3 regions of the Paenibacillus sp. NPDC058898 genome follow, and region 1 is predicted to be linked to each of the others. Evidence: riboswitches for the same ligand, from Rfam matches in the RefSeq annotation. Region 1 holds a riboswitch; each other region holds the start of a gene.

Region 1 (7,831 bases):
CGGCTCCAATCGTTCCGCAAGCTCCATCGCCTCTTTCCCGTTCTCCGCCGTTCCCTCGATCGTAAATCCGCAGGCTCCCCACTGGATTTCCTGCACGAGTCCCTCCCTAACATCGGCTTCATCGTCCACTAACAGCACTTTATACAAGGCAACCTCTCCTGTTCTAATCTGTCAAATTAGTTAAAAGAATCTAATGTGATCTTACCCCGGCGCATCCAAATTTGGAATGCATCTTTTTTCAAGCTTGATGAAGCAAAAAAAGAACGAATGCATGGCTCTTGAACAACAGAATGATTTCTGTTCATTAAGTCATGATTCGTTCTGATTTCAATTGTGTAAAAATCCTTACGCCTGAACAGGTACGGAGACGGGTTTAGCAGGCGCGCTTAATCTTTTAATGCTCAAGTAATAGGCAATGCCGAGCGGAATGACGGCTCCGAGCCAAGCCAGCGGATTTGCCAGGCTTGCGCCGAGGAACCCGATCTGCGCGGTCAGGAAGATGGCTGCCAGTACCCGCATAATCAGTTCCATAATGCCGGCTACGGTTGGGATAAAGCTCTGCCCCAGTCCCTGCAGCGTGAAGCGATAGATGAACAACAGCGACAGCAGCAAATAGGTGCTGCCGTTCGATAAGAAATACAGCCTGCTAAGGGTCAGCAATTCTTCCTCTCCTTGACCAACAAAGAGGCTGACGGCTGCAGGACCCGCAAATATAACCAGCAAGCCCACGGCGAGGCTGAAGGATCCCGAGACCCATATGCATTGTTTAACTCCAAGCTTGATTCGGTCTATGCGATTCGCTCCGAAGTTCTGGGCAGCAAAAGTCGCCATCGTAATGCCAAAGGAACTCATGGGTTGCGTAGCAAGCATGTCAATCTTCTGAGCTGCCGTATATGCGGCTACGGCCGTTGCCCCGAGACCGTTAAGCGTAATCTGTAGTATGATGGCTCCAATCGCAATGATGGAGGCTTGGAAGCCCATCGGAAAACCGACCCACATATGCTTGCGTATAAATGTCCAATCGATGGACCAATCGGCATTCTTAAACTGCAGAAGCGGAACCTTTTTGTGAATGTATAATAAGCAGAGCAGGCAGGAGAACAGCTGCGATACCACCGTAGCAAGCCCCGCTCCGGCTACTCCCATCTTGAATACGAGAATAAATAACAGATCAAGTACGATGTTCAGAATGCTTGCGACCACCAAGAAGAGAAGCGGCGTCCGGCTGTCCCCAAGTGCTCTGAGCAGGTTAGCCAGCAAGTTGAACAGAACGGCTGCGCCAACACCCCAGTTAATGACGATTAAATACGAATAAGCATCATCCAAGATTTCTGCTGGAGTGTTCATCATGACGAGAACAGGCCTCGTGAATATGACACTCACAATGGTAAGGAACACCGTGAATATAAGACTAATCCATATACTTGTTCCCACGCTTTTTCGAACGCCCGCGATATCCTTAGCGCCAAAGCGCTGCGTCGTTATGATGGACAAACCTGCCGTCAAGCCTTGGGCAAAGCCAATGACAAAAAACAAAATACTGCCCGTCGAGCCCACAGCCGCAAGTGCGTTCACACCAATGGTCCGCCCCACGATCAGGGTATCCGCCATATTATAAAATTGTTGAAAAATATTTCCGATCAAAAGCGGTATCGTAAACATAATGATCAGCCTGATCGGACTTCCTTGCGTCATGTCTCTCATGTAGATTCTCCTATGCCGTCCTTAAACGTTCCTCTTTATATTTAATTGATATTATAATGCTTTAAATATGCCTATAGAGCATCGCATTAAGAACATTATAATGGGTGAGGGTCGTTTGTATTCTTGTGTATCTTATCATGAAAGAACATAAATTTCTGCATATTTATCATCAAAACTAAAACAAGAACAGGTTATCAGCATTTGAACCGTTTGTAGCCGATTTTGATCCATGATCTTTCCATAACAGAAGAGGCCAACCGGTTATTCCGGTTGACCTTTTCAACATAATATAATGAGCTATATCAATGGAATCCCGATGATTTATGCTTCTTCAACAGCAAGCTTATCCAAAGCCAGCTTCGCACGCGAACGGGCTTCCCCCACTGTGCCGGCGGTTGACAACGCAACTGCGATCCGTCTTCCGATCTTGGTCACCGGTTTCCCAAAAATGCGCAGCTGCGTATTCGGAACAGCCAGTGCTTGCTCGGCGCCGGTAACTGTATAATTCTCCAGCTCTCTCGCCGCTTTTAGCGGACGGCTGGCTCCTGGCGTTATCAATTCGATCTCCGGGATCGGAAACCCAAGAATGGCACGGACGTGAAGCGCGAATTCAGATAAATTTTGCGTGACCAGTGTAACCAACCCGGTATCATGCGGTCGCGGAGACACCTCGCTAAAATACACTTTATCCTCAGTCAGGAACAATTCAACCCCAAACAATCCATAACCGCCAAGCTCATCGGTAATCTTCCTTGCAATATTTTTAGCTTCCTCGATTTGCTCTTCCGACATATTGTGTGGCTGCCAGGATTCGATATAGTCCCCGCTCTCCTGAATATGTCCGATTGGCGCACAGAAGCTTGTTCCATTGACGGAACGAACGGTCAGAAGCGTGATCTCCGACTGGAATATAATGAATTCCTCAATGATCACTCTTCCGTTCTGCACACGGCCGCCCTCCATGGCGATGTTCCAGCAGGACTCGATATCTCCTTCGCAGCGGCATACGCTCTGGCCTTTACCTGAGGAGCTCATCAGAGGTTTAATTACACATGGAAACCCCATTTCCAGAACAGCCTGTTTAAACTCCTCATAAGTATCGGCAAATCGATAGCCCGCAGTAGGCAGCCCTAACTCCTCTGAAGCTAACCGGCGAATCCCTTCTCGGTCCATCGTAAGCTTTGCAGCTCTGGCAGTAGGAATAACCCGGTACCCCTCTTCCTCCAGCTTAACCAGTTCCGAGGTAGCCAGCGCCTCGATCTCAGGTACGATCAGGTCCGGCTTCTCCTGCTCAATGATTGCGCGCAGTTTCTCCCCATCCAGCATATCGATGACATGGCTATGATCGGCAATCTGCATGGCAGGAGCGTCGGCATAACGATCGACGGCTATGGTTTCCACACCCAGTCTCTGTGCTTCAATCACGACTTCTTTTCCCAGTTCTCCCGAACCTAGCAGCAGTATTTTCTTCGTTTTTAACATCGTTGTTTTATCCCCTTTTCGTAGTTTCAGAGACTTATAGAATCAGAAAATAATAAAGAGGTAAGGGAAATAAGCTTCCCCTACCTCTGCCCAGGCGTACGGCCGTTGTCATCTATGTGCTCCCTCATGGTCCCCCATGCTGCGCCAGTCACACATAAACCTATACATTGTTATTTAAATCATACTGAATCTTCCCGTTAATTGCAATATCACCATAAGGCGACATTAGGATTTAGACTTCAACATATCGATCGCATCCTTCAGCGATTGAGAAAACCACTTCTTGGGGTGAATAACCAACTGAATGTCCAGTCGAATGTCGGAATGCGCAAAGGGAAGAATCGCAAGCTCACCACGTTTGATTTCCTCCTCTGCTACCATCTTCGGCAATAATGAGATGCCCGTACCGGACATCACATATCTCTTGATTGCCTCCGGATTGCCCAATTCCAGGCCTATTCGCATTGGAACTCCGCTAGCACGCAGCGCCTTTTCCAACATCATGCGGTAATTACAACTATCCTCGGGCATAATCCATTCGGCATCAGCCAGGTGTTCTAGCTCTATGACAGGTTTAACAAGAAGCGGATGATTCGGATGGGCAATCAGCAGAAGGGGCTCTTCCCGAATGGCGATCCAATTCAAGGAGGAGTCCTCTGGTTTTCTATCCAAAATAAGACCGAGATCATACTCGCCCTCTCTCACCTTACTGATAATGCTATCTTCACGATCCGGTTGTATGCGGATGACAAGATCTTCATGCCTTTGTTTCAGCTGGTGAATGACGGACGGAAGAAAATAAGCGGCCAGCGAGTCTATCGTTCCGATCGATAAGGTGCCTCCGCCTTGCATGGTCAGCTTTTCCTTCGACTGCTGGAACAGATCCAGCATTTGAACGGCATACTTAAGCAGCTCCTCGCCGGACTTCGTCAGGCGCAAGCCTCTGCCATAACGTTCAAACAGCTTGACGCCATATTCCTTCTCCAGCTTCTGAATCTGGGTGGTTACGCTGGATTGAGCATAACCCAACTCATTCGCGGCTTTCGTAAAACTCTGGCGAATCGCAACCTCCCTGAAGGTTTGCAGGTAGATGAGTTCCATCGCTATCTCATTATCAATAATATTGATAGTAATTATCTATTATTATAGATAACTCCGATCTTAATTCCCATGTTAAAGTATAGCCATCACTCATGAATTGGAGGAAAGGTTATGTTGAGTCAGCAAGAACTGCATGGCATTTTTGTTCCTGTGATCACTCCCTTTTTACAGGATTACGAACTGGATCTTCCTTCTTATCATCATTATTTGAAGAGTTTGTTATCCTACGATATTCAGGGATTGGTCATCAACGGAACGACCGGTGAAGCGCCGACAGTTGCTTGGGAGGAAGTCGTGCAGGTTGTGGAGGAAACGCGGGGGAGTTTGGGCGGACGGCTATTGCCGCTCATCATTGGTACAGGTACGAACGATACGGTATCCAGCTTAAAGCGAACGGAACTGGCAGGCCATATCGGTGCTGATGCCGTATTGGTCGTCACGCCGTATTACAGTCGCCCTTCGATCGATGGCATTCTGCAGCATTTCCGAAGGGTCGCCGAGGTCGGGATCCCGGTAATTCTGTACGAAGTTCCATCGCGTACTGGAATCCGGTTACCGGTTGATGTCATAAGAAGAATCATGGAGATCCCCGGCGTGATCGGGATGAAAGATAGCACTGAGAGTACGGAGCACATGAGAAGCCTATCTCATTACGATACGAAGCCCGTTCTATGCGGCAACGATGTCCTCTTTCATGAAATGCTGGTTCATGGAGCCTCTGGTGGAATATTGGCATCGGCCAATGTGAATACCGAGGTTTTCATTCGGGTGTTTCAATTAGCTGCCCAAGGAGATTACTCTCGATCCGAAATGGAGTTCGAAGGCCTGCTTCCCTACATTCGTAAGCTGTTTGAAGAATCCAATCCCGCTCCGCTAAAATGGTTGCTTGCCAAGCAGGGTATCATCTCATCGGACACCCTTCGACTGCCTATGGGACCCATTACGGAAAAGCTTAAGCTATCTTTAGATCACGCAATTCAACAACTGAAAAACACCGACTTCTCGGTGTAACCTGCTTTCTCCTCGAGAACGGCTAGGCGTACTCGCTGCCTTGCCATTCTTAAGCTGAAAGATTCATATTATGGGGCATGCACACTTTCAATTCAGGACAATTGTGATAGATGATGCAGATATTTATGCAAAAGTATGAAATTCCTGCTTAGATCTATCGCTTTAAAGGATTGATGAATGATTTCGACCCACTTATAATATGGGTACATTCAATCCTCCCAAAATTTTGAAAGGAGATTTGCAGTGCTGCCCTATTCCAGCCCTAATCATGATTTTGCCTTTGAACAATCTGTAATCGGAATGGCAATGGTATCGCTTGATGGAACGATTCTCAATGTGAATTCGGCACTATGTGATCTATTGGGATACACACAGCAGGAGCTAACTGCCGGGGCGCCGCAAGAAGAAAACAGCTTCCGCGAATTATTCAATCAAGTGGTTCAGAACACGAGTGCCGCTCAAGATCATCAGCAATCCATAACCCAGTTTGAATATATTTACCACCATCCATCCGATCGTGAAGTGTACCTGAGTGTACGTATCAGCGTTAAGCAGGACCTCGAGCAAAGTCGCCGTGACTATTTGGTACAATTCGAAGATCGAACCTTGCTGAGACAACTAATGAAGCAGCTTGAGCTGAAGGAACAAAAGCTTAATGAGGATGAAAATTCATTTCTGCAGCTTTTGGAGGGGCTTCCCCTCTCCGTATTCATAACCAAGAAAAGCATTGTGCACTATGTTAATTCAGCGGCACTCAGGCTTATTAACGCAGCTCATCCCCGTGACATCCTGGGGATATCAACTGATGTGATCGTTGACGTATCATACCATAACGAGCTATTCAAACGAAGGGCAAGGTATGCCGAAAGTGGAGAGATCGGAAGCGTCAATTATCTGATACGCTGTCTGGACGGACAAGAGAAAATGGTCAACGGGTTCACGTTAATCATAAATTATGAAGGCGAGAAAGCGGCGGTCGGGATCTTCAAAGACATCACAGAGCAGCTGATGGAAGAGGATCGCGTGATGCAATCCGAGAAGCTGACTACCGCCGGCCAGTTAGCCGCCGGCATTGCCCATGAAATTCGGAATCCATTAACTTCGATTAATGGATTCGTGAAGTTGCTGCGCTCCGCGGAGCGCAGCAACGAGCTTTATTTTGAAATCATTGAATCGGAGCTCAAACGCATCGAGCTCATTGTCAATGAACTCCTGGTGCTCTCGAAACCGCAGGGCGTTCACATCAGCGGACCCATCGACGTGTTTGCCATTATGGAACAGATCATTACGCTAATGAAGGTTCAAGCTGCCCTCAAAAATATCGAGATCATCTCTCATTATCCGAGGGTTCCGGTCTTCGTTCAGGGTGAAGTAAACCAGCTCAAGCAAGTATTCATCAATCTGCTAAAAAATGCCATGGAAGCGATGAATCAAGGTGGTACCATTACCTTAGACATTTTGCACAATTCTCAAGAGGTTCAAATTATCGTGCAGGATGAAGGGGTTGGAATGACGCAGGAGCAGATCCAATCTCTGGGACAGCCCTTTGTTACGACCAAAGACACCGGGACAGGACTCGGAATGATGATTACCAAGAACATTATTCATAATCATGGCGGAACGATGAACGTAGAGAGCATACCTGATCACGGGACAACCTTTACGATCCATTTACCGGCTTTATAACGCATACATATTATCGGAATGGTGCAGCTAGTTGATAACCGACATAATAAAAGACTTCTCTGATTAAAAAAGGGACTTTGCTTCTCAGGCTCTGATACGCACTCCGGGATGCGGGTGAAGGATTGGCTTCCAGCCCCAAATCTTCTACCATCATCATCGCCCGCTTCATATGCAGCGGGTCACTTACAATAAGGTAGGAGGACAGCCCTGCTGAATCTCCTACCTTATTGGCATAATGCAGATTTTGCTCGGTGATCCTCGAAGCCGTTTCGATAAGGATATCGCTCTCTGGAACACCATGCTCGATGGCATACTGCCTGGCGACTTCCGATTCAGCAAGTTCATCATCCGAACTACGTCCACCTGTAAATATCAGCTTGTTTACGTACTGACGGTCATACAGCCATAGTGCATGATCAATGCGTCCCTGAAAAACAGGCGAAGGCTCTCCTTCCCATACTGCAGCCCCCAGCACTATTGCTGCATCAGCCGGGATATTTACTATTCTTTGTGCGTAGTTCCAAATCGTGCTGCCCACATATATCGTATAAATCAGCAGGATTCCCATTAGTCCCAGCATAACTCGAATCACGATACCCTTTCTTCTGCCCCCAGTTTCCCTCGCGGGCATATTTCGCATCATGTTGCACCTCCAACGCCCACTCTTAATCTAGCTAAGTCATCCGTTCTAAGCAAGCCGCCCTTATTCACAGATTTCTGAAAAAATAAGCCCAATGCACCTCATTGTTATGAGAGATACATTGGGCACAGCATGTTAAAACATCAGAACTATGAAATAGTACGCCATTCAGACTTTAGCATAGCATAGGAATACTCATCCCACCAA
Region 2 (7,831 bases), on a different contig from region 1:
TGGCCTTTCCGACGGAAACGGTCTACGGGCTTGGCGCGGACGCCGGCAATACAGAAGCGGTCGAGCGCGTCTTTGCCGCGAAAGGCCGGCCGTCGGACAATCCGTTGATTGTGCATATTTCGGAGCTAGCTCAGCTTGACGGTTTGGTCCTTCATGTAAATGAGACGGAACGGGCGCTGATGGCAAGGTTCTGGCCTGGGCCGCTATCGCTGGTACTGCCCGTTAAACCGGGTGCTGTTTCCCCTCGCGTGACGGCAGGTCTCGATACCGTTGCCGTACGGATGCCGGATCACAATGTGGCGCTGGCTTTGATCAGCGCCGCCGGGCGTCCGCTGGCTGCGCCGAGCGCGAACCGTTCCGGTCGGCCAAGCCCGACGCTGGCCAGCCATGTCCTGGAGGATCTGGCGGGGGCGATCGACGGCGTCCTCGACGGCGGCCCGGCCGGGGTGGGCGTCGAGTCGACGGTCGTGCAAGTCGGCGAAGACGGGGCCGTCACGGTGCTTCGCCCGGGCGGCGTCACGGCGGAGCAGCTTGCCGCAGTTGCGGCAAGCGTGCGCATGGACCCGGCGCTGCATCGCGCCGCCGGGGAGGCGGGGAGCCCGGCGCCGCGCTCGCCGGGCATGAAGTACACGCACTACGCACCGAAGGGTGCGATGTGCGTGGTGCAGGGCCCGCGTGCCGACGCGGTGTCGGCACGCATCGCGGCCGAGCTTGAGGCGGCCGGCCGGCGCGGGGAGGTGACCGGCGTGCTGTCATTCGACGAGCACATCGGTCACTACCACGCGGACGTTGCCGTCTCGCTCGGCAGCCTGGCCGCGCCGGAGGAAGCGGCCCGCCGGCTGTACGCCGGCCTGCGCCGATTCGATGACGAAGGCGCGACCTTCATTCTGGCCGAAGCGTGCCCGGAGCAAGGCCTCGGGGCAGCCGTCATGAACCGGCTGTTGAAGGCCGCGGGACACCACATCATCGATGTGAATTGACCCGCCGAGTGAACGCTTTTGGCATCATTTACCCCTTGTCCGCATATGTTGTACAAGACCATGGGACTTGGGGGAATGGGCATGCTGGAGGCGTCTGTCCAATCGGGACAGCTTGCGGCGATTCTGCTGATGGCGGTTGCACTCGGTCTAGACGCATTTTCGCTTGGAATCGGAGTCGGAATGAGAAGCGGCATGCGCTTAGGCCATATGCTGGGCATCAGCTTCATGATCGCGTTGTTTCACATGCTGATGCCGCTGCTGGGCTTATTTGCCGGCCGCTATGTAGGCATGTTACTGGGTCACGTCACAGGGCTTGCGGCCGGCGGGCTGCTGCTTCTGTTAGGCGGACATATGATGTATAACGCCTGGCGGGGTGGAGAAGGACAGCGAATACATCCTACCGCATTTTTAGGCATGCTGCTGTTTTCGCTTAGCGTCAGCATCGATTCCTTCTCGGTAGGCGTTTCACTCGGGATGTTTGTGGATGATGTACTGTTGATCGTGATCTCCTTCGGGATCGTGGGCGGTTTGCTGTCCATTCTCGGTTTGCTGCTTGGCCGTCAGGTAAGCAATAGACTGGGGGAGTACGGTGAAATGCTGGGTGGGCTCATTTTGGTTATATTTGGTGTCATGTTTATCTTTTGACGTTATATTTGTTACAATAACCCCAAAGAACCTACTAACGGGAGGAACGGGACCGTGAAAAATATACTGTTTGTCTGCACAGGAAATACCTGCCGCAGTCCAATGGCTGAAGGCATGCTGCGCAAGCTTGCCAAACAACGGGGCATCCCGCTGGAAACGAAGTCCGCCGGTGTCTCGGCCGTGGATGGAATGCCGGTGTCCCATCATGCGGAGTCCATACTACGAGACCAGGATATCCAGGAACGCTTGGTGTCCAAACCGTTGACTGCGAATCTGGTGGAGTGGTCAGACTTGATCCTGACGTTGACCCAGTCGCATAAGCAGTATGCTATAAGGCAGTTCCCGCACGCCGCAGACAAGATGCATACGCTGAAAGAGTTTGTTGAGGATGACAGGCGGGTGCTGGATGATCTGCGGGAGCAGGATAGTCTGTATGCGGCGCTTGAGCTGGCCAGATCGCTGGGCCGCGACGTCAGCGACCGTGACCGGGAGCGTCTGATCGAGCTGCGCCAGCGCATTCCGAGCTTCGATATCTCCGATCCTTTTGGAGGCTCGCGGGAGGAATATGAAGCGACGGCTGCAGAGATTCGGACGGCGTTGTTCCGTCTCCTGGACAAGCTGGAGAAGGATCGGCATAACTAAGTCTTGCTTTGAACGATATGAAGCCTAGCATTGGGCTAAAAAGCCACTTGCCTTTCACATGGTATTGCTTTAAGATGAAGTTGAAAAACAATGATCCGGTGTAACTGGCGACGAAGTGGATGAAACCACGATGGAGCATCGGAATATACGGCCGGTCGCCTGGGCAAAGAGCATTTGGAGCACCATACGTGCGCCGACTGCTCTTTTTTCGTCTTTTGCGCCCGATTTGGGTTATAATGAAACAAGCTAAAACGCAAAAGCGAACATACGAGGGGGTTTTTCATAGATGAAAATTGCATTGGGTACGGATCATGCCGGCATTCGTCTGAAAGAGGAGATCGTGGAAGTCATTCGGGGTCTTGGACACGAGGTGGAGGATCTGGGCTGCGGCTGTTCCGATTCCGTGGATTATCCCGATTATGCCCTTCCTGTGTGCGAGAAGGTAGTCTCGGGTGAAGCGGATCGCGGCATTCTGATCTGCGGTACGGGGATCGGCATGAGCATTGCAGCCAACAAGGTGCCGGGCATTCGCTGCGCGCTGACACATGATGTGTTCTCGGCCAAAGCGACGCGCGAGCATAACGACAGCAACGTGATTGCGTTGGGTGAGCGTGTTGTCGGTCCCGGACTTGCTGCTGAAATCGTCAGCGCATGGCTGACAACGGATTTCAGTCATGGCGAGCGCCATATCGGCCGTGTGAACAAGATCAAGGCCATCGAGGAGCGTTACCTGAAGAATGAGTCGCGATAAGTGAACGCGTAAATTTACGGCTGCGGCTATCGTGATATGGGATTGAAGCATCTTCTGTGAAAAAAATCATCGGGAGGACTGTGACATGACGGATATCTCCAAGGTTTCCTTGAACGAACAGACAGCGCGTATGGTCCGCGAACTGGCCGAAGCGGCCGTGTTAGGACCTAGTAAAGTGCTGGTCATCGGATCCAGCACCAGTGAAGTGGTCGGACGCCGGATCGGCACAGGCGGCGCTCTTGAAACGGCGCAGCAGCTCCTTCAGGGCATTGCCGAGGTCCAAGCGGAATTCGGTTTCGCGGTGGCTTATCAATGCTGTGAGCATCTGAACCGTGCGCTTGTCATGGAACGCGAGCTGCTCGAGCGGCTGGGTTTGACGGAAGTGGCGGCTGTTCCCATTCCGGGAGCGGGAGGGTCGATGGCCTCCGCGGCTTACCGCAGCATGAAGGAGCCTTGTCTTGCGGAATCGATTGAAGCACATGCGGGAGTTGATATCGGCGAGACGCTGATCGGCATGCATTTGCGGCGAGTAGCGGTTCCGTTCAGACCGACCGAGCGTTATATCGGCAAGGCGCGCGTAACCGCGGCTTATACCCGTCCGAAGCTGATTGGCGGAGAACGCGCGGTGTACCGGCTCGAGCAGAGGGATGATTCCACACTATGCGATTGATTCAAATGAGAACTCGCTTTTTTAATTATGAGAACTTGTAGTATTGACTTTGCAAGAAAAAATAACGATTGATTATGGGAGGATATGAACATGATGGAACATTTGCGGAAGAGTGACCCGGCTGTATTGGAAGCGATGGATTTGGAGCTAAAGCGTCAGCGCAGCAACATTGAGCTGATTGCCTCTGAGAATATTGTTAGCGAAGCGGTTATGGAAGCAATGGGGACGGTGCTGACGAATAAATATGCGGAAGGCTACCCTGGCAAACGCTATTACGGTGGCTGTGAGCGTGTGGATATCGTGGAAGATATCGCCCGTGACCGTGCCAAAGAACTGTTTGGAGCCGAGCATGCCAACGTTCAGCCGCACTCCGGTGCCCAAGCGAACATGGCGGTATATTTGGCAGCCCTGAAGCCTGGAGATACCGTGCTCGGCATGAACCTGGCCCATGGCGGCCATTTGACTCACGGCAGCCCGGTTAACGCTTCCGGACTTCTGTACAACTTTGTTGCCTACGGCGTGCAAGAAGATACGTTCCTGATCGATTACGACGAAGTTCGCAAAGCGGCATTCAAGCATCGCCCTCGTCTGATCGTAGCGGGTGCAAGTGCCTATCCTCGCATCATTGATTTTGAACGGCTTGCTGCCATCGCGAACGACGTTGGCGCATTGTTCATGGTTGATATGGCTCATATTGCCGGTCTTGTTGCGGCAGGTCTTCATCCGAATCCGGTTCCGCATGCCCATTTTGTAACGACAACGACGCATAAGACGCTTCGCGGACCTCGCGGCGGTATGATTCTGTGCAAAAAAGCTTGGGCGCAAGCGATCGATAAAGCGGTATTCCCCGGCTCCCAAGGCGGCCCGCTCATGCATGTTATTGCTTCCAAGGCCGTTGCGCTTGGCGAAGCATTGGATCCGTCCTTCAAGACGTATGCAGAGAATGTCGTGAAGAACGCGAAAGTGCTGGCAGATACTCTGATCGAGGAAGGCTTGAATATCGTATCCGGGGGAACCGATAACCACCTGATGCTGGTGGATACCCGCAATCTGGACATCACCGGTAAAGACGCGGAGAAAGTTCTGGACTCCATCGGGATTACCGTGAACAAGAATGCCATCCCGTTTGATCCAACCAGCCCGTTCGTAACGAGCGGTATCCGTATCGGTACCCCTGCGGTTACTTCCCGCGGTATGGATGAGCAGGCGATGGTGAAAATCGCGAAAATTATTGCGATGACATTGAAGCAGCCGAAAGACGAGGCAACGCTTGAAAACGCAGGTCGTTTGGTGGCTGAGCTTACAGATCAATACCCTCTCTATGCTGAAATGAAATATTAATCACAGTTTCCTCCGCGTAAGAGGCCTATTATAAGAGGACCCCGCCTGATGCAGGTGGGGTCCTTTTAGGAGCTATAAACATTCTGGCCAGATTGCTATGCTCTCATTTTCCCAGTCAGGTAGCTTCGCGGTTAGCATCAATATAGGCGAGAATGGAAAACCTAGGTTCAGGGCAGAAGGAGATCCGGTTTAGTTATAAGGTCAAAAACTCATGGAATAAAACATGACCCGTGCAGGTGTCAATTGACTAGAGGGAATGATATAATAGACAGGATTTATGGAGCTCACAAATATTTTACGCCCATATTGAAATAACATTTGTACTCAAACCGGAGGGACCAGACATGGGAAAATTGGTGATTTGTGATCACCCGTTGATTCAACACAAACTTACATTTATCCGCGATATGCGGACTAACACAAAAGACTTTCGCGAATTGGTAGACGAAGTCGCGACTTTGATGGCTTATGAAATTACGCGGGAGGTTTCTCTTGAATCCATATCCGTGCAGACGCCGGTAGCTGAAACCCAAGGCAAAGTCATTTCCGGCCGCATGCTCGGCTTGATTCCGATCCTGCGCGCCGGTCTAGGCATGCTGGATGGAGTTGTCAAGCTGCTTCCTGCAGCAAAGGTAGGGCATGTCGGATTGTTCCGTGACCCCGAAACGCTTCAGCCTGTTGAATATTATACGAAGCTTCCAACGGACGTTACGGAACGGGAATTGATCGTCATTGATCCGATGCTCGCGACGGGCGGATCCGCCATCGCTGCTATCGACGTGCTGAAGAAACGCGGCTGTACCCAGATCAAGATGATGAACCTCGTGGCTGCACCGGAAGGTGTGAAGGCTGTCCATGATGCCCATCCGGACGTGGATATTTATGTTGCTGCTCTCGATGAGGGCCTTAACGACCATGGCTACATCGTACCGGGCCTTGGGGATGCAGGGGATCGGCTGTACGGCACGAAATAAGTGCCAGTCATTCGTACGTCTTGAATATTTGAAAACAAGCAAAGAGGGGTATTTCAAACATGTCAAAAGTGAAAGTGATGACGATATTTGGGGTCCGCCCCGAAGCAATCAAGATGGCGCCGCTTATTCTGGAGCTTCAACGTCACCCCGAGCATATTGAATCGGTCGTTTGTGTTACTGCGCAGCATCGGCAAATGCTGGATCAGGTGCTGGATGTGTTCAAGATTGTTCCCGACTATGATTTGGATGTCATGAAGGACCGTCAGACGCTCAACGAGATCACCGTGCGCGTTCTGGAGGGTCTTGAGCCTGTTCTTCGTGAGGCTAAACCTGATATCGTGCTGGTGCACGGCGATACGCTGACAACGTTCCTGGCCAGCTATGCAGCCTTTCTGCAGCAGATTCAGGTTGGCCATGTAGAGGCGGGTCTGCGGACATGGAACAAGCTGAATCCTTATCCGGAGGAGATGAACCGTCAGTTGACCGGTGTGCTTGCTGATCTTCACTTTGCGCCGACGAACTGGTCCGCCGAGAATCTCCGCAAGGAGAACAAGCCGGAATCCCGCATTTATGTTACGGGTAACACGGCTACGGACGTGTTCCAGTACACGGTGCGTGAAGGTTATACCCATCCGGTTCTGGACTGGGCGAAGGGCAAACGCTTGATCCTGATGACGGCACATCGCCGTGAATCCCAAGGGGAGCCGCATCGTCAAATATTTGAAGCGGTAAAGCGCATTGCCGATGAATTTGAGGATATCGCCATCGTATATCCTGTACATCCGAGCCCTGCCGTTAAAGAGCCGGCTCATCGCATTCTGGGAGATCACCCGCGCATCAAGCTGATTGATCCGCTGGATGTTGTGGATATGAACAATATCTACACCCATACGCATTTCATTATTACGGATTCCGGCGGCATGCAAGAGGAAGCTCCGTCATTCGGCGTGCCGACCCTGGTGCTTCGGGATACGACCGAACGTCCGGAGGGCATTGAGGCCGGTACCCTGGAGCTGGTAGGCACCCAGGAGGAGAATGTGTATGAACGGATTAAGGTTCTTCTGACTGATCAGGAGCTCTACGACAAGATGAGCAAAGCGGCTAATCCGTATGGTGATGGACAAGCTTCACAGCGAATTGTCAATGCGATTCTGCACCATTTCGGCATCCGAAAAGAGCGTCCTGAAGAATTTCACAGAATGTTCACAAAGGTATAGTTTACCGTATTCTGATGGGCAAGGAGACAGCATACAGTTGAACTGTACGGTTACCGCGGCGTTTTGTGCAATTTAGACTGCTCAAAACGCCGATTTTACACGGTAAATCCATCAAATCGATTCATTGACAAACTCTTGTAATATTCAGTAAAATGAGTTGGGATTAGAGGTTCATATGAAAAATCCGAAAAGTCAAGATAACCCTTGGTTGATAGCGCTATACATTAGCGGGGCTGGCGGTTTGCTTGCCGCTTACATTCTCATCGGTTTTTTTACCGGGCGATGGCTCATGAATCATTTGGACGGGCCCAGAGTGTGGCTTGCCATTGGTACGCTTTCGGGGCTCTTTGTAGGGATTTTGAATATCGCTCTTCTCATTAAAAAGTTTTTGGGGGCGCAGGCGTGAATGATTTGACTTCCATTGTGAACGCTGTATTTAGAGTATCATTACTCTTATTGTCTGCCTTGTTTCTCGGATGGGCTCTCTATCCGGAATTTCGCCCGATTTTTATGGGGTTGATCATGGGCATGGCGGCGGGATTGTTTAATGTACGCTTCCTCTCCATGAAAGTGCAGCAGCTGGCGCAATTGGCTGTCGATCCGGAACCGAA
Region 3 (7,831 bases), 220 kb from region 1:
ATCCCAACATACGAAGGCCGTACTGTATACCATCTTGATCAACATCCCGGGTTATATATCTGGCCGCCTGCTTGACAATCTCCGGCGCATTGCCCATCGCCACACCGTAACCCACGTATGACAGCATCTCCAGATCATTCAGATAATCGCCAAATGCGATGCTATCTTCCAAATCGATCTGAAGCAGCTGAATCAATTGTTTGATCCCTCCGGCTTTGGAGCCGCCAGCCGGCAACACATCGATTCCATAAGGGCCCCATCGAACGAAATCGAACCGACCTTCGAATCTCTTCACGTAAGCAGCTTCCTCTTCCTCCGTGCAGAATACAATAGCCTGATAAATATCTCTGCCCAAGTAATATTCGGGATCATATTCCGGGATCGTGAGTTTCAGTTCCCCCCAGCTTGAATCGATATGAACATGCTGAGTTACGTTCATCTTCATGGCCTCACTGCCGGCATATATGATCGGATGATCAAGCTCCACGGCCTGCTCTGTCAGCTGCTGCAAGGCGTCTTGTGCTAATGGATTTCCATATATCGGTTTGCCTTCATGAACCACATACTGACCGTTCAAACAAACATAAGAATTGATACCGAGCTCTTCCCGCAGCTCTTCAAAATGATAAGGAGCGCGTCCTGTCGCTATGGCGACGATGTGCCCGGCTTCCTTTAACTCACGAATGGACTCCTTGGTTGTAGCTGGAACCTTCTTTTCATGATCCAGCAGCGTCCCGTCAATATCAAAAAATATGATTTTCTTATTCAATGAAACTCGCCCCTCTTCCGTATATTCTTGCCAGTAACCATATTGTAAATGATGAAAAGCATTTCAGAGCAAGCCATTATTTCTGCAAGGTCGATCGGACGCTTCCCGATCATGCATAAAAACCGCGCCGGAGCGCGGTCTTTATGATATCAAAAATCGAATAAATATAAATAATTATTTCGCTTCCGAGCGAACCTCATCGAGCATTTTATCATTGAATCCGAACAACCAAGTCAACACAAAAGTTAGAGCCATCGCTGTTAAGTTGCACAAAATGTAAAGTGGAATCTGACTGTTCAAGTATAAGAGCGTACCGGGAATAACGGTAATCGCCATACCCGTAGCCTCAAGCTGGAAGATGGAAGCCATGAAACCGCCCACGCCACCGCCGATCAGGGCGATAACGAACGGTCTGACGTAACGGAGGTTGACCCCGAAGATCGCCGGTTCCGAAATTCCCAGCATGGCCGAGAATGCGGATGGCAGCGATAATGCCTTTAGTTTTTTGTTTCTCGTCTTGAGTCCGACAGCCAGACAAGCTGCGCCTTGAGCTGCCATGGCGCTTGTCACGATCGCATTAAACGGATTGCTTCCTGTCTTTTCGAGAAGCTGAATTTCAAGAAAATTAAAAATATGATGCACGCCGGTGACCACAATAATCTGATTGAAGAAGCCGATCACAAGACCCGCAATGCCGAACGGCAATTCCAGCAAGAAGGTGGTCACGTTCATGACTACCTCTTCCAGAGAGTGGAACACGGGTCCGATTGCGAACAGACCAAGGATGATCATAACGAGCAGGGTTAAAAATGGCGTAACGATCAAATCAATCGCTTCAGGAATACGCTTTCTCAAAAATCTCTCGAATTTCGCGCCCAGCAGTCCGATGAAGAAGGCTGGCAGGACCGAACCCTGATATCCGACAACCGGAATGAAATCGAAGAGCATGAGTGCTTCGGCCGAACCGTTCGCCACGCTATATGCGTTGGGAAGAGCCGGGTTAACCAGCATCAAACCCAGCACGATACCAAGCACGGGGCTGCCTCCGAACACCCGGAATGCGGACCATGCCACCAATGCTGGCAAGAAAGCAAAAGCCGTATCCGTCAGTACCTGGGTGAAAAGCAGAAAATTAGGCGAAATATCGTCGGGCGTCGCTCCAAACCAGGCGAGGACGGTTTCTTGCGTCAATAATCCCCGTAATCCCATGAATAAACCTGTGGCGACTAATATCGGGATAATCGGCACAAAGACATCACCGAACGTGCGAATCGCCCGCTGAAACGGATTTCCTGATTTTTTCGCCTCGGATTTCAACTCATCCTTGCTTGTGCTCTCAAGCCCAAGCGATTCTACCGCTTCAAAAATCTGATTAACGGTTCCTGTTCCGAAAATGATTTGATATTGGCCGGAGTTAAAAAAAGCGCCTTTAACCTTATCGATATTCTCGACCTTCTTCTGGTCTATCTTCTTCTGATCGTGAACCATAATTCGGAGTCTCGTAGCACAGTGGGCAAAGGAAGCGATGTTCTCCCTGCCACCGATGGCTTCCACTACCTGCTTTGCAATTTTCCTATGATCTGCTGCCATGTTCATTCATCCCCTTCTATATCTTTTACGGCTTGGGCAAGATCCCACTTCGTGACCTTCAAGCCAGTGCTGCCGTTTTTTGCGAAAAATCGAATATGACGGCTGTCCTGCTTTGGAAATATCCGACTCGTAAACACTTCTTCGCCATCATTGACGAACACTTCTGCCGAAGAAATATCCACAAAGAGATGAAATTTGATTGAGTTTACTTTGGCATGCAGCATACAGGTACGTGTCGTTCCGTAATCACTCACAATCGTTGCACCCGATGATGAGCGATCTAGCGTAACCTTTTGCCTGACGGCGTCATACCAGATGACGGTCCGCTCCGTTTCGCCAGCTCGAAATTCAATGCCAACAACGTCCGCTTCGATCCCATGAAACTCACATGTCATCTCGAATACGGTTCCCTCAACCCCTGCATAACTCTTCACTTCGCTGTAAAGCGTATCCGCTGCTTCCATAGCTGTCGTCTCACGAAGAAGTTCCAACTCGGGGACAGGCAGCTGAATCAGCTTACCCTCACGAAACGAGAGCGTACGTGGAAGCGTCAAACAATGCGCCCAGCCATGCGAGTCGGTTGGATAGACGACCTCCGGCAAGCCCATCCAGCCTACCATGATGCGCCGGTCTTTCTCATCCACCATGGTCTGTGGTGCGTAGAAATCAAAACCTCTGTCCAGTTCGTAAAAGGAGCCGTGTTCAAACTCCAGCGTCCCCCGATCCAGAGGCTTGCCCGCGATGTAGCCAGATTGGTAAACGTTCCGGAATTCGTCGCCTTGCGGACTCAGCCCCTGCGGCGAAAACAGCAGCACGCCCTGTCCTTCCAGTTCAAAATAATCGGGGCATTCCCACATATAGCCGAAATGTTCAAGACGGGTCTGGATTTCCCCTTTGCATGACCAATCCAGCAAATCCGGTGATTCATACACGACAGCCGTTCCTGTTTGATCGTCCCTTTGGGCGCCGATGACGAACCGGAACAGGTCTTCGTCTTTCCATACCTTCGGATCCCGGAAATGCTCGGTATATCCGTCCGGCACACGGTCAATCAGCGGCTTATCGAGCTTCGTGATGGTGCCAACACGGTCCATCACGGCCATGCATTGATAAGAATGCCTGTTCCATTCCTCATCCCGGGTATTCCCGGTATACATCAGATACAGTTTGTCGTCTTTCACGATCCCGCTTCCCGAATAGGCGCCATATGCATCATGCGAGTACCCGGGCTCAATGGCGATGCCTTTGTTTTGCCAGTGCACCAAGTCCGTGGAGGAGGTATGGTACCAGTATTTCAGGCCGTGAAACGTGCCCAGAGGAAACCATTGATAAAACAAGTGGTATTTCCCGTTATAATAAGAAAATCCGTTGGGGTCATTCAGCAAGCCCATGATGGGCTGTACGTGAAACCTCTGCCTCCATTCGCTGCGTTTTGCTTGCTCCTTCAAGGAGGCAATCTCTTCAGGAGAGGCCTGATCCAGGCGTCGGTATCTCCGTTCTCTGTCCATGTCTCTTCTCCTTGTATATAGGCTTTCTCAAAAAACAAACTGATCATGCTATGCGTGAACATCAGCCTAACCCATTTATAACGGAACCGGTTCCAATCAGGGTTAAAAATAATGAACTCAGCTCCAATACCAAGCAAAAGCAGTATTGGAACCGGTTCCTTTTTTCCAGTATAAAATACCTATTTTAGATTGTCAACGCTTTCCCGATGAATCATATCGCAATTCATGACCGTCAGGAAATCCACAGGCTCGTCGTTGACCAGCTTTATGATATGCTGAGCGGCGAGGTGGCCCGCTTGGGAATATCCATATTTAACCGTTGTCAATCCGGGATGAATTACCTCGGTAACGTCGTATCCGCCAAATCCGGTAACGGAGAGTTCGTTGGGGATCTGGATGCCCTTCATATGAGCCGCTTTCATAACGCCTAACGCGATGTTGTCGGTAGCGCAGACCATTGCAGTTGGCAGCGTTCGGTTCAACTCAAAAATGGACAATGCGGTCTTTACACCATCCGACATCTTAAACCCACTCTCATAGAGAACCGCCTCCACCTCGTCATACTCGCTTAACGCCTTCAGAAACCCTTCCTTCCGCTGAACTCCGACAGCAACGTCTTTTTCCGTCACGCCGATATAAGATATATGACGGTGTCCCATGGACAGCACATATCGGCCCATGTCATAACCTGCGGCATAGTCGTTATATATCATGCTGTGGACATCCTTATGCTGTTGTCCGAGCAGGATGACGGGGATGCCGATCTCTTTAATCGCGGCAAGATGCGTTTCCGTCACCTGAGTGGCGAATAAAATAATGCCAGATATTTTTTGTCTGGCGAGATCATACAGCGCTTCAATCTCCCTGGATAAGTCCTGGCTTGCATTAATAATGAGAAGCTGATAACCGTGTTTCCTTAATTCTTCATCCATGCCGGCAACGGTCTGCGATGCTGAGAATGAATCCAGACGCGGCACAATGGTGCCGATCATGCTGGTTTTTTTCGCTTTCAAGCTCTGTGCGAACGAATTCGGAATATAGCCGGTTTCCTGAATGACCAGCTCTATCTTACGGCGTGTTGCATTACTGACAGAACCTCCGTTTAAGAAACGGGAGACCGTGCTTTTGGCAACTCCGGCTTTTTTGGCAATATCTGCAATCGTGTTCTTCATTCGGTGCTCCCGGGAGCCGCTTGCGGCGCTGCAACGAACAGATTATCCTCCACAGCTCCTTGCTCCGCAGCACAACTGGAAATGAGTTGTTTGTGCATGAATCTCTCCCCTTCGATTTTGCTTTTTCCTAACTATACCATGACTTCCAGGGATCCGTGAAATGCAGACTCCACCCCGAGCATTTGATGGGCAATACTTTTCTGCGTTCCAGATTCTAGCGAGGAACGAAGCGATTCAAAGGGGGATTCTTCATGCAAATCCCCTTTCGGGACGCGCAAATGGACCGTGCCTTATCCCGTTATTACATGGTTACTGTTAACCTTGCACGGTTCGCTCAGCCGATTCGACGGTATGCTTCAGCAATGTAGCAATCGTAACGGGGCCAACACCGGCAGGTACTGGTGTAATTGCGGATGCCAACTTCGCGCAGGCATCGTAATCGCAGTCGCCGATATTGCCTGGATTATAGCCGGCATCCAATACGACGGCTCCCGGCTTGATCCAGTCCCCTTGAATCAAATTAGGCTTGCCTACGGCCGCAACCACGATATCTCCCTGGGACACAATCTCCCCAAGGTTCTTCGTTCTCGAGTGGCAGATCGTAACGGTAGCATTGCGATTAAGCAGATTCATCGATACCGGCTTACCCAGAATCGGACTGCGTCCGACCACCACGGCATGCTTCCCTTCGATCGGCAGATCATAATAATCCATAATCGCAATAATCGCAGCAGGCGTACAAGACGGATAATCGGCAAAACCAAACGCATTTTGCGAGAAACCGAGCGTGGTTACTCCATCCACGTCTTTTTTAATGTCAATGGCATCAAAGGCTGCCCGTTCATCGATATGATGCGGTACCGGATGCTGCAGCAGAATACCGTGGACATTCGGATCCTCGTTCAGCTCTTGAATCGCAGCAATCAGCTCCTCGGTCGTTGTCGATGTCTCCAGTACCACTTTTTTGGATATGATGCCAAGCCGCTCGCAAGCATTTCCCTTCATCCGCACATAGGTCGCCGAAGCAGGATCATCGCCAACCAGAATCGTTGCCAGACAAGGCGTTACCCCCTGCAACTTCAATTCCTGTACCTTTACAGCCAGCTTGGTCTTGATATCGTCGGATACCTTTTTTCCATCTAAAATTACGGGTTCCTTACTCATGCTAATCCGCTCCTTCGCCATTGTATTAAAAAACATAAAGAGGCAAGGCGACTGATCGTCTCCTTACCTCTTGCCCAGGCGTACGGCATATGATCCTATGTGCTCCCTCTTGGTACCCCAAGCTACGCCAGTAACACATAGATAACTTTTTTTAATATACCACGACTTTGGACATCGCGCTACCGGGTATGAAGCCGACCGCTTTAAATCACAATCTCTTTGATTCATTTGCGGGAAGCACACATGATTCTGATTAGTCTCTCGGATAATTCACTTCCATAATGTCCATAAAAGGAACCTTCGTAATAACGCCATTCTGTTTCATATGTACCTTCCCTGTTCGGGAGTCCATTTGATCGATTTGCCCGCGGACCGCCTCTTCTCTTCCCCAGACCGTCAGCACGATAACCGATTCCTCCTGGTAAGCTTCCGTAAGCTGATTTCCGAGTTCTTCCAGTACAAACTCATCTCTAGTGGGTCTCTTTGGAACCTTTGCTTTTGCCATTTCCTTGTCCTCCTGATTGATGTTGCTCATGCGTCAGCATTACATTCTGAAATACGTTAAAGCTATCATCGAAACATGAATTGGGAATCTTCTTCCTATTCTTCCTATTATACAACAAATACAAAACAGGTGCTCTGGACTTGATAGGTATAAGTTCTGGACAGATAAATAGATTGACCACATCATTAAATGATTTTTTTAAACCCCGTCCTTCTGAAGGGCGCTTTCTAAACAGGGTAATAACTTTTCCTGCAATTGAGTTTTTAAATGATGAATTTCTGCATATTCCCCTGCTTCTTTCGTATTCTTCTTTTGAACTTTTCCATGACAAAAATCCCCTTAAGTAAACTGTAGCGCTCTTCTTCAGCACTGTCTACGCAAAGGGGATTATATTCTAGAAAACCTGTAAAGCCCTCAAGTGGCTCTTTATCCATTCGTAATTATTACGATTAATTTTAATCAAAAAAATATAACCTTACAGTGATAGCTCTTCGATGGCCATCCATGGCAGCGGATTGTTAAACGTCGACCAATCCAGCTGCATTTCCTGCTCGGTCAACAGACAATCGTCCAGCTCCTGCTCGATTAGTGACTGTTCCATCCCAATCCCGATCATCACGAGCTCGGTCATCCGATCCCCCCAGACGGCATCCCATTTTCGCTGCACATCCGGCTCACTCTGAATCAGCTCCTGCTGTTCCTGCTCGGTTAAAGCAGCCACCCAATATCCAGCTGGCCCGAACTGAATCGAAGGACCCGCTTGACTTAGACTTGCCGCAACATCCTCAAGCACTGCCAGCCAAGCGATCCCTTTCGCGCGTACGACCTCTTCCGGCCAATAACTCATGAATGCGGCCAGCCGCTCCGGATGAAACGGTCTTCTTCTCCGATAAACAAAAGAGCTGATGCCGTATTCATCCGTTTCTGGCACATGCTCTTCCTTCTGAAGCTCCTGAATCCAGCCGGGGGCCTGACTGGCTTTCTCAAAGTCGAATAAACCGGTATTCAGAATTTCCGCAGGTGCGACTTGTCCTTTAACGGTACGTATGATTTTGGCGCTTGGCTGAAGCTTATGAAGTATGCCTTCCACCTTGGCCAATTCGTCATCGCTTACCAGATCACA

The links. Region 1 has a riboswitch for ZMP and ZTP ahead of purT (phosphoribosylglycinamide formyltransferase 2). Riboswitches for the same ligand answer to the same signal wherever they lie in the genome.
Region 2: linked by a shared signal. The riboswitch ahead of rpiB (ribose 5-phosphate isomerase B) and the one ahead of purT (phosphoribosylglycinamide formyltransferase 2) in region 1 are both predicted to bind ZMP and ZTP.
Region 3: linked by a shared signal. The riboswitch ahead of ACOZB4_RS09405 (bifunctional 5,10-methylenetetrahydrofolate dehydrogenase/5,10-methenyltetrahydrofolate cyclohydrolase) and the one ahead of purT (phosphoribosylglycinamide formyltransferase 2) in region 1 are both predicted to bind ZMP and ZTP.

The regions. Positions count from the first base shown of each region.
Region 1 is NZ_JBMOSM010000003.1:8,392-16,222, forward strand. It holds gene ACOZB4_RS08490 (response regulator) at 1-147, opposite strand, end outside; gene ACOZB4_RS08495 (MATE family efflux transporter) at 346-1,704, opposite strand; gene purT (phosphoribosylglycinamide formyltransferase 2) at 2,026-3,186, opposite strand; ZMP/ZTP riboswitch at 3,268-3,348, opposite strand; gene ACOZB4_RS08505 (LysR family transcriptional regulator) at 3,412-4,287, opposite strand; gene dapA (4-hydroxy-tetrahydrodipicolinate synthase) at 4,399-5,298, shown strand; gene ACOZB4_RS08515 (ATP-binding protein) at 5,542-6,984, shown strand; gene ACOZB4_RS08520 (YdcF family protein) at 6,995-7,627, opposite strand; gene ACOZB4_RS08525 (GNAT family N-acetyltransferase) at 7,774-7,831, opposite strand, start outside.
Region 2 is NZ_JBMOSM010000005.1:159,241-167,071, reverse strand. It holds gene ACOZB4_RS15650 (L-threonylcarbamoyladenylate synthase) at 1-980, shown strand, start outside; gene ACOZB4_RS15645 (manganese efflux pump MntP family protein) at 1,062-1,625, shown strand; gene ACOZB4_RS15640 (low molecular weight protein arginine phosphatase) at 1,680-2,267, shown strand; ZMP/ZTP riboswitch at 2,358-2,439, shown strand; gene rpiB (ribose 5-phosphate isomerase B) at 2,554-3,018, shown strand; gene ACOZB4_RS15630 (TIGR01440 family protein) at 3,104-3,688, shown strand; gene glyA (serine hydroxymethyltransferase) at 3,779-5,029, shown strand; gene upp (uracil phosphoribosyltransferase) at 5,374-6,003, shown strand; gene wecB (non-hydrolyzing UDP-N-acetylglucosamine 2-epimerase) at 6,063-7,220, shown strand; gene ACOZB4_RS15610 (AtpZ/AtpI family protein) at 7,396-7,626, shown strand; gene ACOZB4_RS15605 (ATP synthase subunit I) at 7,623-7,831, shown strand, end outside.
Region 3 is NZ_JBMOSM010000003.1:224,762-232,592, forward strand. It holds gene ACOZB4_RS09385 (Cof-type HAD-IIB family hydrolase) at 1-769, opposite strand, end outside; gene ACOZB4_RS09390 (sucrose-specific PTS transporter subunit IIBC) at 944-2,365, opposite strand; gene ACOZB4_RS09395 (glycoside hydrolase family 32 protein) at 2,362-3,867, opposite strand; gene ACOZB4_RS09400 (LacI family DNA-binding transcriptional regulator) at 4,047-5,039, opposite strand; gene ACOZB4_RS09405 (bifunctional 5,10-methylenetetrahydrofolate dehydrogenase/5,10-methenyltetrahydrofolate cyclohydrolase) at 5,355-6,203, opposite strand; ZMP/ZTP riboswitch at 6,269-6,348, opposite strand; gene ACOZB4_RS09410 (YolD-like family protein) at 6,457-6,708, opposite strand; gene ACOZB4_RS09415 (GTP-binding protein) at 7,184-7,831, opposite strand, start outside.